3 regions of the Bacillus cereus group sp. BfR-BA-01360 genome follow, and region 2 is predicted to be linked to each of the others. Evidence: riboswitches for the same ligand, from Rfam matches in the RefSeq annotation. Region 2 holds a riboswitch; each other region holds the start of a gene.

Region 1 (3,291 bases), on a different contig from region 2:
CCAGTTTGATGATAAAAGTTATCAAAATAGTAACTATCTGTGATGAAACGATTTAAAAACGGAGTAATTTCTTTCCCGTTAATTTTTTTGTTAATAACAAAATTTTGCGTAGACTCCATGGAAATTAAAATGACATTTTTTCCTTTTGCGATACCAAACAATTCTTTATCAAATCCTGCATCTTTTGTGTCTACATAGTTTTTAATTTCAGAAAAGCCATCTCCGCTCGCAAATACACGCTCGGCAGAATTTTTCGATTGAAGTGTAATATCAAATACATGATATGTGTATAATCCTAAATTTTTAACGACTGTTTGTCGATCAAAAGATCTTGAGAACAACTGTGGTTTATAAATGATAGATACAATGAGCTGTAATGCTAATAAAGCTGTAATACTACCGAAAAAGGTTCTCTTTTCTGTTTTTGATAACGGTGTTGTATTGCAGAACTTCGGAAACTTACGTGAAAGAAACATTAAGATGATTACATCTGCAAATAAAAGTAATGTTTTATACGTAAAGAGTTCTTTAATACTTGTTCCTAAATCAGCCATATTATTCGTTTGGAATAAAACAGGAAATGTAACAAAATCATTATAAAACCCGTAAAACATTGCATTCCCAAATAAAATAAAGGAAAAAATAAAGCTGATTCCAATAATAAGTCGATTTCGATATTTCGATGCAAGCAGTGCAAACCCAAAGAATAATAGTAAAGAAGCTAGCGGGTTGAACAAGAGCATGATTTCTTCAAAGAAATTATCAATTTTAATATCGAAAGCTAGCTTGTACACAATATATGTTTTTGTCCATAATAAAACGACTGCGACAAGCGCAAATCGTAATTTTGGAAACAAGTGTTGCAGCATATAGTATACTCCTTTCCTACGTTTATGACAGTTCTTGTAATTGTACTTTGCTAAGTAGAAGCTTCACTTTATATATACGAACAGCCTTATATGGTTATGATTATTGTACTATGTGTACCATTATACGAGAAGAGAAAAGAATTGTGGATGCTTTTTGTGAGAATCGATTAGAACAAGAGAAGTGGGAGATAATAAAATGAAATGACAATCATGCAAAGAACGGAATCAAACATTGCATGAGAATGGGAGGATATCATGAAAAAAATAATTTATTTCGTACTATGTAGTATCTGCATTGTATGTTCTTTTCCTAGATCAGCTGCGGCTCAATACGATGCTCCTTTGCTGGAAGATGCTCTTTACTCAGTATTGTTTCCACAAATAAACGCTGCAATGGAAAAGCATTATGGAAAATTAAAGCCGTATGATTGCCCGAAAATCGTTAGCTTAAAAAAACTTTATAGCGGTACATATGTATTTCAAGCAGTCATTGAAGTAACGAAATATGAACCAGGCACAGGGGGAGAAAAAGTGCCTCCTTTTGAGAAAGTTAACGTCACTTTTAATAATGAAGAAGGGGAGTGGAACGTAACAAAGGTGGAGGTAAAGCGTTTATCAGATCATACAAAAATAAATTGTAAAAAATAGTTTGACAAATAAATTATCTCTTTGGTATTGTTAATAGCAACATAAGATGTTTGACAAATAAATAGACTTACCTCATCTATTCTCAAAGGTAGAGGCCGCGATAGGAAAGAGTAAACTATAGGAGATTGAGTGGAATCGTTGATTATAGTCTGAAAGGGACTGTCGCCGAAATATAAGAATAACCACATTATTCATATATTGGGACTATGTTGAATAAATGTAGTACTGTCATAAGATTTATTTTTATGGAGAGCTATTTGGAGATGTTGATGCGGTTTCTTATTTGAGAAGATAACAACTTGTTTATTTTTTCAATATGTATAATTTCTAATAAGAAACGCGTGTGAACATTGTTCCGCGCGTTTTTTCTTTATCTTGTATAATTCTCCCCCGCCTTAAGATTTCGAGAAGAATAAGGGGGGATTGGTGAGGGCTCACAATCAGTAGGGGAGGAAGAACTCCTACTGATTAAAGTTTTACTTTATCTAAAAGCGTGACAATGAATAGAAGATTGGGGTTATGAGTTTTAGAGAAAATAAGGGAGGAATTTACATGTATTTACACGGCACGAGCCGGATTAATGAACAAGGACACTTAGAAATTGGAGGGTGCGATACAACGCAGTTGGCGAAACGATATGGGACACCGCTTTATGTATATGATGAAACTGCAATTAGGGAAAATTGTCGTGCGTTTCACCATGCTTTTCAAAAAAGCGGGTTCTCTTATCAAGTAGCATATGCAAGTAAAGCGTTCTTGTGCATGGAGATGTGCCGAGTAGCATTAGAGGAAAATATGTCTTTAGATGTTGTTTCGGGCGGGGAGTTATATACCGCTTTACAAGCAGGATTTCCAGCATCACGCATTCATTTTCATGGGAATAATAAAACAGAAGAAGAAATGAGAATGGCGCTAGAAGCAAATATTGGATGTTTTGTAGTAGATAACTTTTTTGAATTAGAAGTATTACATGATTTAGCGGAGCAGTATAAAAAAATGGTGAATATATTGATTCGTGTCACACCTGGTGTAGAGGCGCATACACATGAATATATTACAACAGGCCAAGATGATTCGAAATTTGGTTTTGGTGTTTCAAACGGGCAAGCACTGCACGCTATGGAACGTGCATTAGAAAAAACAAATTATAATGTGTTAGGTATACATTCGCATATTGGTTCGCAAATTTTTGAAACAGCAGGTTTTATTCGTGCGATTGAAGTATTACATCATTTTTTAGAAGGAGTAAAAACAAAAACAGGTTATACAATTTCGGTGCTGAATGTAGGGGGGGGATTTGGTATTCGTTATACGGAATCGGATACACCACTTACTCTTGAGGCGTATGTGCAAGCTGTAACAGATGCGGTAAGAGAGCGATTTACAGCATGTGAGTATCCACTTCCGGAAATATGGATTGAACCTGGTCGCAGTATTGTTGGTGATGCAGGAACAACAATTTATACAGTAGGCGCAATAAAAAATATTCCTGGTATTCGTAAATATGTTTCAGTCGATGGGGGAATGACAGATAATTTAAGGCCTGCATTATATGGTGCACGCTATGAAGCGATGCTTGCAAACCGTGCAAATGTAGCAAACGAAGAAGTTGTCTCAATTGCAGGGAAATGTTGTGAGAGCGGAGATATGTTAATATGGGATGTTTATCTTCCGCAAGTAGTCTCTTCAGATCTATTAGCGGTGTCTTGTACAGGTGCATACGGGTATTCTATGGCAAATAATTATAATCGGATTCGTAGGCCAGCCGTTGTAT
Region 2 (3,291 bases):
AAAACCTAGTTGATTTATGGTTTTAATATGCATTATAATAATTAAAAATTTATATTATGCTGATTGGAAAAACCAAAGGCTCTTTTCTCAAGTGAGAAAAGAGCCTTTTTATTTATTATTACAGGGGGATTATATATGCAGAAATTAATTGTCTTTGCTATTATTGGTTTTTTTGCTCAACTCATTGATGGAGCACTTGGAATGGCGTACGGGGTCACATCTACCTCATTATTATTAATGTTTGGAATCGCACCAGCCGTTGCCTCTGCTTCTGTTCATTTAGCTGAAGTGGTCACAACAGCCGCATCTGGATTTTCTCATGCACGCTTTGGAAATGTCGATAAATATACTGTTTCAAGGCTTACATTACCAGGGGCAATCGGCGCTTTTGTCGGAGCTTGTTTTTTAAGCAATTTACCTGGTGACGTAATTAAACCATACATTTCTTTATTTTTATTCTCTTTAGGTGTCTATATTTTATTACGATTTATTATTCAAAAACAAATTGTTACATCTAATACACGTATGTCTAGCAAACAACTGATTCCTCTCGGTTTATTTGCGGGATTCATTGACTCAACTGGCGGCGGGGGCTGGGGCCCTATCACTACACCAGTACTTCTCGCGCGTGGGAATGAAGCAAGAAAAGTGATTGGTTCTGTAGATACGAGCGAATTTCCTGTCGCATTAGCAGCGACAATTGGTTTTTTTATTTCTTTAGGATGGGAACAAGTAAGCTGGATTTGGGTATTCGCTTTAATGCTAGGTGGGATTATTGCCGCTCCGATTGCAGCATGGTTAGTTCGAATTGTACCGTCTCATTTACTTGGCGTACTTGTTGGTGGATTGATTATCTTCACAAATATTCGAACACTTCTTACAGCACTCCAAGTAGATCCAACGATTATTACACTTTCTTATATCGCTGTAGGACTTATCATTATTATCGCTCTATTTTTATCTATTCGTAACCACTCCCAGTTAACAAAGCAAAGCGTTAACTATCCAACTGACCAAAAACAAATATTACCTTAATACCAAAAGCATGATACCGCTTAAAGGATCATGCTTTTTTATCTATTCTACGCTATCTTAATTGTTGCTTTATCATCTTTCCCGTTTTGCCTACTTGTTTCGTATTTCATGTTTCCAGCACACGAATAGACTTGATGTTATTATGAAGTATTTTAGCTCGCATTGTTTCAACTTTTGAAGTCTGAAATGCCCAGAGAACCAGCACTTCAGCTGCTTCCGTTGCATATCTCTTGTTCCAACGTTCCTCAAGACCCCCTATCCAATTTCCACTTCTTTCTATCTATTTGGTGCGCCTTTAAATCCAATGTCACCAATCATCACACCATCGCTTTTTCGAACAACAAACTAACTTCCTCAATACAACAAAGAAGCATCTTCTTTTAATTTCCGCACATAAATTTCAATATGTGATCCGTTATCGTATCTTTGTTCAGCCGTAATATACAGCGTTTCTCCTGTACATGATATAATCTGTTTGTTGCTAAACGCATTCCCCTTCCTTCAATACGCTTTTTAAAAGTCCATCAATAAATAATGAATGTTCATTTAACATTACATATCTCGTTACATTTTGTCTTTTTCTGAATTTTCTTTTAATTTTTAAAGGATTTTCTCTTCTTTTTTGCGAAACATTTGTATAACAACTTTTTTATCATTCTATTTACATACAAAATAGGTTCGGGCGGAGTTTTGAAAACGTTTCCGATGTAATAACCAACTTTTTTGATCCTTTCCTACAAAAATCCCTTGCAATATTTTCAAAAAGTCATTACAATTGCCATATATTAAAAATCATAACAATAAACAAATCCTCATCAATCCGATGAGGTAGAGGTTGCGGCTTTTAAGAGTAAAGCGGATGAGACACAGAGAATGTCTATGACCCCGTTTGAAAGGAAAAGTTGCCGAAGTTTATATTTCTTCTCTGGGAATATAAGTTGGGGCTGTCTCCGAATAGGAACAGAACTGTCACGTTTACAAAATACCGTGTAAACGTGGGGTGCTATCTTAACGGAAGGGTATGATGGGGTGGTTATTTTGAAACGTTCCGCCAAAGTCCTTTGGCGTTTTTTTATATTCCCCCGCTCCTTCCTATCTTAAAAAAAGGAGTGTTATACATGAATAACATAGCAGATCAAGCTACCTCTAAAACGCAACAATCCACACAAAATCAAGGTGAACTGAGACGAGGTCTGAAATCGCGTCACCTTACAATGATTTCTCTCGGCGGTACAATTGGTACTGGTTTATTTCTTGCCAGCGGTGGTGTTATTCACTCAGCTGGTCCTGGCGGTGCACTTGTCGCATATGTCGCAATTGGAATTATGGTTTATTTTTTAATGACAAGCTTAGCTGAATTAGCAGCATATATGCCTGTCGCTGGGTCTTTTAGCACATACGCAACAAAATTCGTTGATCCATCACTCGGATTTGCACTTGGCTGGAATTATTGGTATAACTGGGCAATCACAATTGCAGCAGAGCTTGCTGCTGTGACATTAATTATGAAATTTTGGTTTCCAAATACTCCTTCTCTTATTTGGAGTGCCATTTGTTTAGCTATTATGTTTCTTTTAAACTATTTATCTGTTAAAGGATTTGGCGAAGCGGAATATTGGTTTGCACTCATTAAAGTAGCAACTGTTATTCTCTTTTTAATTGTTGGATTTATGATGATTTTCGGCATTATGGGCGGAGAGCCAGTCGGTTTTAAAAATTTCACAGTTGCAGATGCACCATTTAGCGGCGGCATTATGGCTATTATCGGTGTCTTTATGGCAGCTGGATTCTCATTCCAAGGAACTGAATTATTAGGTGTAGCCGCAGGCGAAACTTCTGATCCAGAGCGCAGCATTCCAAAAGCAATTCGTTCTATCTTTTGGCGCATTTTACTATTTTATATTTTTGCTATTCTTGTAATCGGATTATTGATTCCTTATACAACAGATAGTCTTGCTGCAAGCGATGTTACCGTGAGTCCATTTACACTTGTATTTGAAAAAGCTGGTGTCGCTTTCGCTGCTTCTGTTATGAATGCTGTTATTTTAACTGCTGTTCTATCTGCTGGAAACTCTGGAATGTATGCTTCTACTCGTATGCTTTGGGATTTAGCTCGTCAAGGAAAAGCACCGAAGTTTTTAGGAAAACTAAATAAACGTGGTGTACCAGTAAATGCTTTAATCGCTACATCATTAGTTGGTAGCGCAGCATTCTTAGCTTCATTATTCGGAGATGGTATTGTATACGTTTGGTTAT
Region 3 (3,291 bases), on a different contig from region 2:
AAACGTGAGCGCAACTTAATCTATCCAACAATTATCGATAACGTAACAGAAGAAATGAAGGTGGCTTGGGAAGAACCATTTGGTCCAATCCTTCCAATTATCCGCGTTTCTTCTGATGAAGAAGCAATTGAAATTGCAAACAAATCTGAGTTTGGTCTACAAGCAAGTGTCTTCACAAAAGACATTAATAAAGCATTTGCAATTGCAAACAAAATCGATACTGGTTCTGTTCAAATTAACGGACGTACAGAACGCGGCCCTGACCACTTCCCATTCATCGGTGTAAAAGGCTCTGGTATGGGCGCACAAGGTATTCGTAAAAGCCTTGAGTCTATGACGCGTGAAAAAGTAACTGTATTAAACTTAGTTTAATCTTATATGTAGAAGCCAATCTAGTTTTAGATCGGCTTCTTTTTTATTCAAAGCTATTTTCGTAAACATCGTTGTTTTTTATAAAATGAAATTTTCATGTGATTTGTTGTATAATATATATGGAATTATTTTGCAGATTGGTCGGAGGTAATTTTATGAATTTGCTTAATATCTCTTTTATAATATTGATAATGGCAGGATTATTATTGGTTATTTATGGATTGCAGAAAAAATCCCAATTATCAATGTTCTTTGGTGGGATGGCCTTCTTAGCACCAATATTTTATTTCATTAGTTGGACTCCCGTTTTACCTTTTGTTGCCCCGATTGCATTGATAATTTCATTTCTTGGGAAGAAAAAAGGTAAAAACGCTTAAACAGACTCTTTAAAGGGTCTATTTTTTATACACACTTTAACATTTCAACTGTTGTATCATTACGCTGAAATAAGCATTTTCCTATTTCGAGCCAACGGTACTAATAAAGATAATTGTCCAAATATTTCATAGCACCCCGTTGAAAACGCACTAGCCATTCTTAATCACAAACTCTTCTCTATAATCTGATTATTGCTATATCCATTGACGTATAAAAATTCATTTGTTACCCTTGTTTATGTTAATTAAATACATAAATCCTCATTCGTATCTCGGTGAGGTAGAGGTTGCAGTCATTAAGAGTATCATTTTAGGAGATGGAGTGGCATCGATGAATAAATGAGAAAGGAATGATTGCCGAAGTAAGATGTGTCCACTATGCACACTTGCTGGGTCTGCTATTTAATAAATGCAGAACTGTCACAAACAACTGTTTGTGGAGAGCTATCGAGAGGTATGTCGTGGGTTTCCTATAAGATAGAAAGCACGTGCGACGATCGTAGGTGTTTTTTTTGTTTTGTACGAAGCTTGCCTTACTTCCTTTTCGGAAGACATACATATCTCCTTGCTTGACTTGGTTATACTAACTTTGGAGGTATTTTTTATGCAACAGAAAAAATGGGGCTTTTGGGTACTAACAGCATTTGTTGTCGGCAATATGGTTGGCGCTGGTATTTTCATGGTGCCAAGTACATTAGCACAAACAGCAAGCCCTCTTGGTGTTACGTTAGCTTGGTTAACAACCGGATTCGGTGTTTTAATGTTAGCCCTTGTTTTTGGCAATTTAGCAATTCGTCGTTCGGATTTAACGACAGGACCACAAAGTCACGCTTATGCTTTATTCTCATCACCTAAGAAGAAAAAAATGGCTGGATTCAGCATGGTGTGGGGCTACTGGGTCGCAAACTGGGCAAGTAATGTTGCCATTATTACATCTTTTGCAGGTTATTTATCGCTTTTCTTCCCAATTATGAAAGATACACGACTATTATTTACAATCGGTACTTTCGATGTGGAAGTTGGAAAGCTCATTACATTTTCCATGTGTTCTTTCTTATTATGGGGAACACATATCATTTTAACAAACGGTGTAAATGGAGCTGGAAAATTAAACTTTTTAGCAACAACAACAAAGGTAACAGGATTCCTTCTATTTATCATAGTAACTTTATTTGCATTCCAAGCTTCAAAGTTTGGACAATGGTACACACCAATTGTTGATAAAGAAGGTGTATCGCATGGGCTACTTTCACAAGTAAACTTAGCAGCTCTAACAACGCTTTGGGCATTTATCGGCATTGAGTCTGCTGTTCTTTTATCAAATCGGGCAAAATCCCCAAGAACAGTGAAACATGCAACCGTAGCTGGATTATTAATCACTGTTGCAATTTATTTAGGAATCACCATCTTAACAATGGGTGTTCTTCACATAGATAAATTGCAGATTTCAGAACGTCCATTAGCTGATGCATTAAATGCCGCTATGGGGCACGGCGGAGGAAAATTAATGGCGCTCCTTGCTCTTACTTCTCTCTTCGGTTCCATTTTAGGCTGGATTTTATTAAGCTCAGAAGTACCTTATCAAGCAGCAAAAGAAGGTTTCTTTCCTTCCTTCTTTGCGAAAACAAATAAAAAAGGAAGCCCCATTTATTCACTAAGACTGACAAATATTATGTCACAAGTTTTCCTATTCTCGACATTATCAGGTACAATCGCTGAAGCTTATACATTTGTCATTACGGTATCAACATTAGCTTACTTAATTCCATATCTCGTTTCACCAATTTTCCAATTAAAACTGGTTGTAACTGGTGAAACATATAAAAATGAACTAGGTTCCAGAATATTAGACGGAATCATTGCAGTCATTGCACTATGCTATGCACTATGGGTGATTAAAACGGGCTCTTCTGATCTAAAAACATTCCTTCTTGGAATCGGCTTATTTATAGTCGGATTTGCCTTTTATCCATTAATGAATCGCGATACAAAACAAAATAAAAGCGAGCAAGTTGCCTAAAGCAATTTGCTCGCTTTTATTTTCACTTTATAATAGAAATAGAGGTGAAAAACATGTCAATTGAAACATTATGGAGTGCTCGCTTTCAAAAGCATTTGCAAAACATGTTCACATATTTTACTCGTATGATCAATGGACTTTTGTATAGCTTTATTTTTCTCACATGTATCGGTGCTTATTATTACGCACAATTTTTAAAAACGTCTCCTTCTAAAGTCATCTCATTATTCATCATCGTTATTTTACTTACTATTATACTCATGAGATGCCCGGTTCGGACGTTTCTGCAGAAGCCTGATGCTGTCTATTTACTAGCGCTTGAAGAACAATTAACATCTTATTTTAAGAAAGCTCTTCTATATAATTATATCGTTCAGTTGTTCCCATTACTGTTCACTTTTCTTATCATCACACCGCTCGCCATGCAAATCTTACATATGACATTACCTTCCTTATGCACTTCCTTTTTCATTCTTATACTAGTAAAAGGATGGAATGTATACATACATTGGATATGGCAAG

What was found. A riboswitch is a leader RNA that binds a small molecule or an ion and turns the genes downstream of it on or off. The one in region 2 is predicted to bind lysine.
Positions count from the first base shown of each region.
Region 1: linked by a shared signal. The riboswitch ahead of lysA (diaminopimelate decarboxylase) and the one ahead of MR056_RS14435 (amino acid permease) in region 2 are both predicted to bind lysine.
Region 3: linked by a shared signal. The riboswitch ahead of MR056_RS15015 (amino acid permease) and the one ahead of MR056_RS14435 (amino acid permease) in region 2 are both predicted to bind lysine.

Region 1 is NZ_JAKUFV010000003.1:146,212-149,502, forward strand. It holds gene MR056_RS04375 (LTA synthase family protein) at 1-869, opposite strand, end outside; gene MR056_RS04380 (DUF3888 domain-containing protein) at 1,125-1,517, shown strand; lysine riboswitch at 1,599-1,781, shown strand; gene lysA (diaminopimelate decarboxylase) at 2,070-3,291, shown strand, end outside.
Region 2 is NZ_JAKUFV010000015.1:45,001-48,291, reverse strand. It holds gene MR056_RS14445 (sulfite exporter TauE/SafE family protein) at 136-1,035, shown strand; gene MR056_RS22710 (GNAT family N-acetyltransferase) at 1,142-1,294, opposite strand; lysine riboswitch at 1,857-2,049, shown strand; gene MR056_RS14435 (amino acid permease) at 2,154-3,291, shown strand, end outside.
Region 3 is NZ_JAKUFV010000016.1:58,585-61,875, reverse strand. It holds gene MR056_RS15025 (NADP-dependent glyceraldehyde-3-phosphate dehydrogenase) at 1-372, shown strand, start outside; gene MR056_RS15020 (hypothetical protein) at 528-749, shown strand; lysine riboswitch at 1,023-1,204, shown strand; gene MR056_RS15015 (amino acid permease) at 1,354-2,769, shown strand; gene MR056_RS15010 (ABC transporter permease) at 2,823-3,291, shown strand, end outside.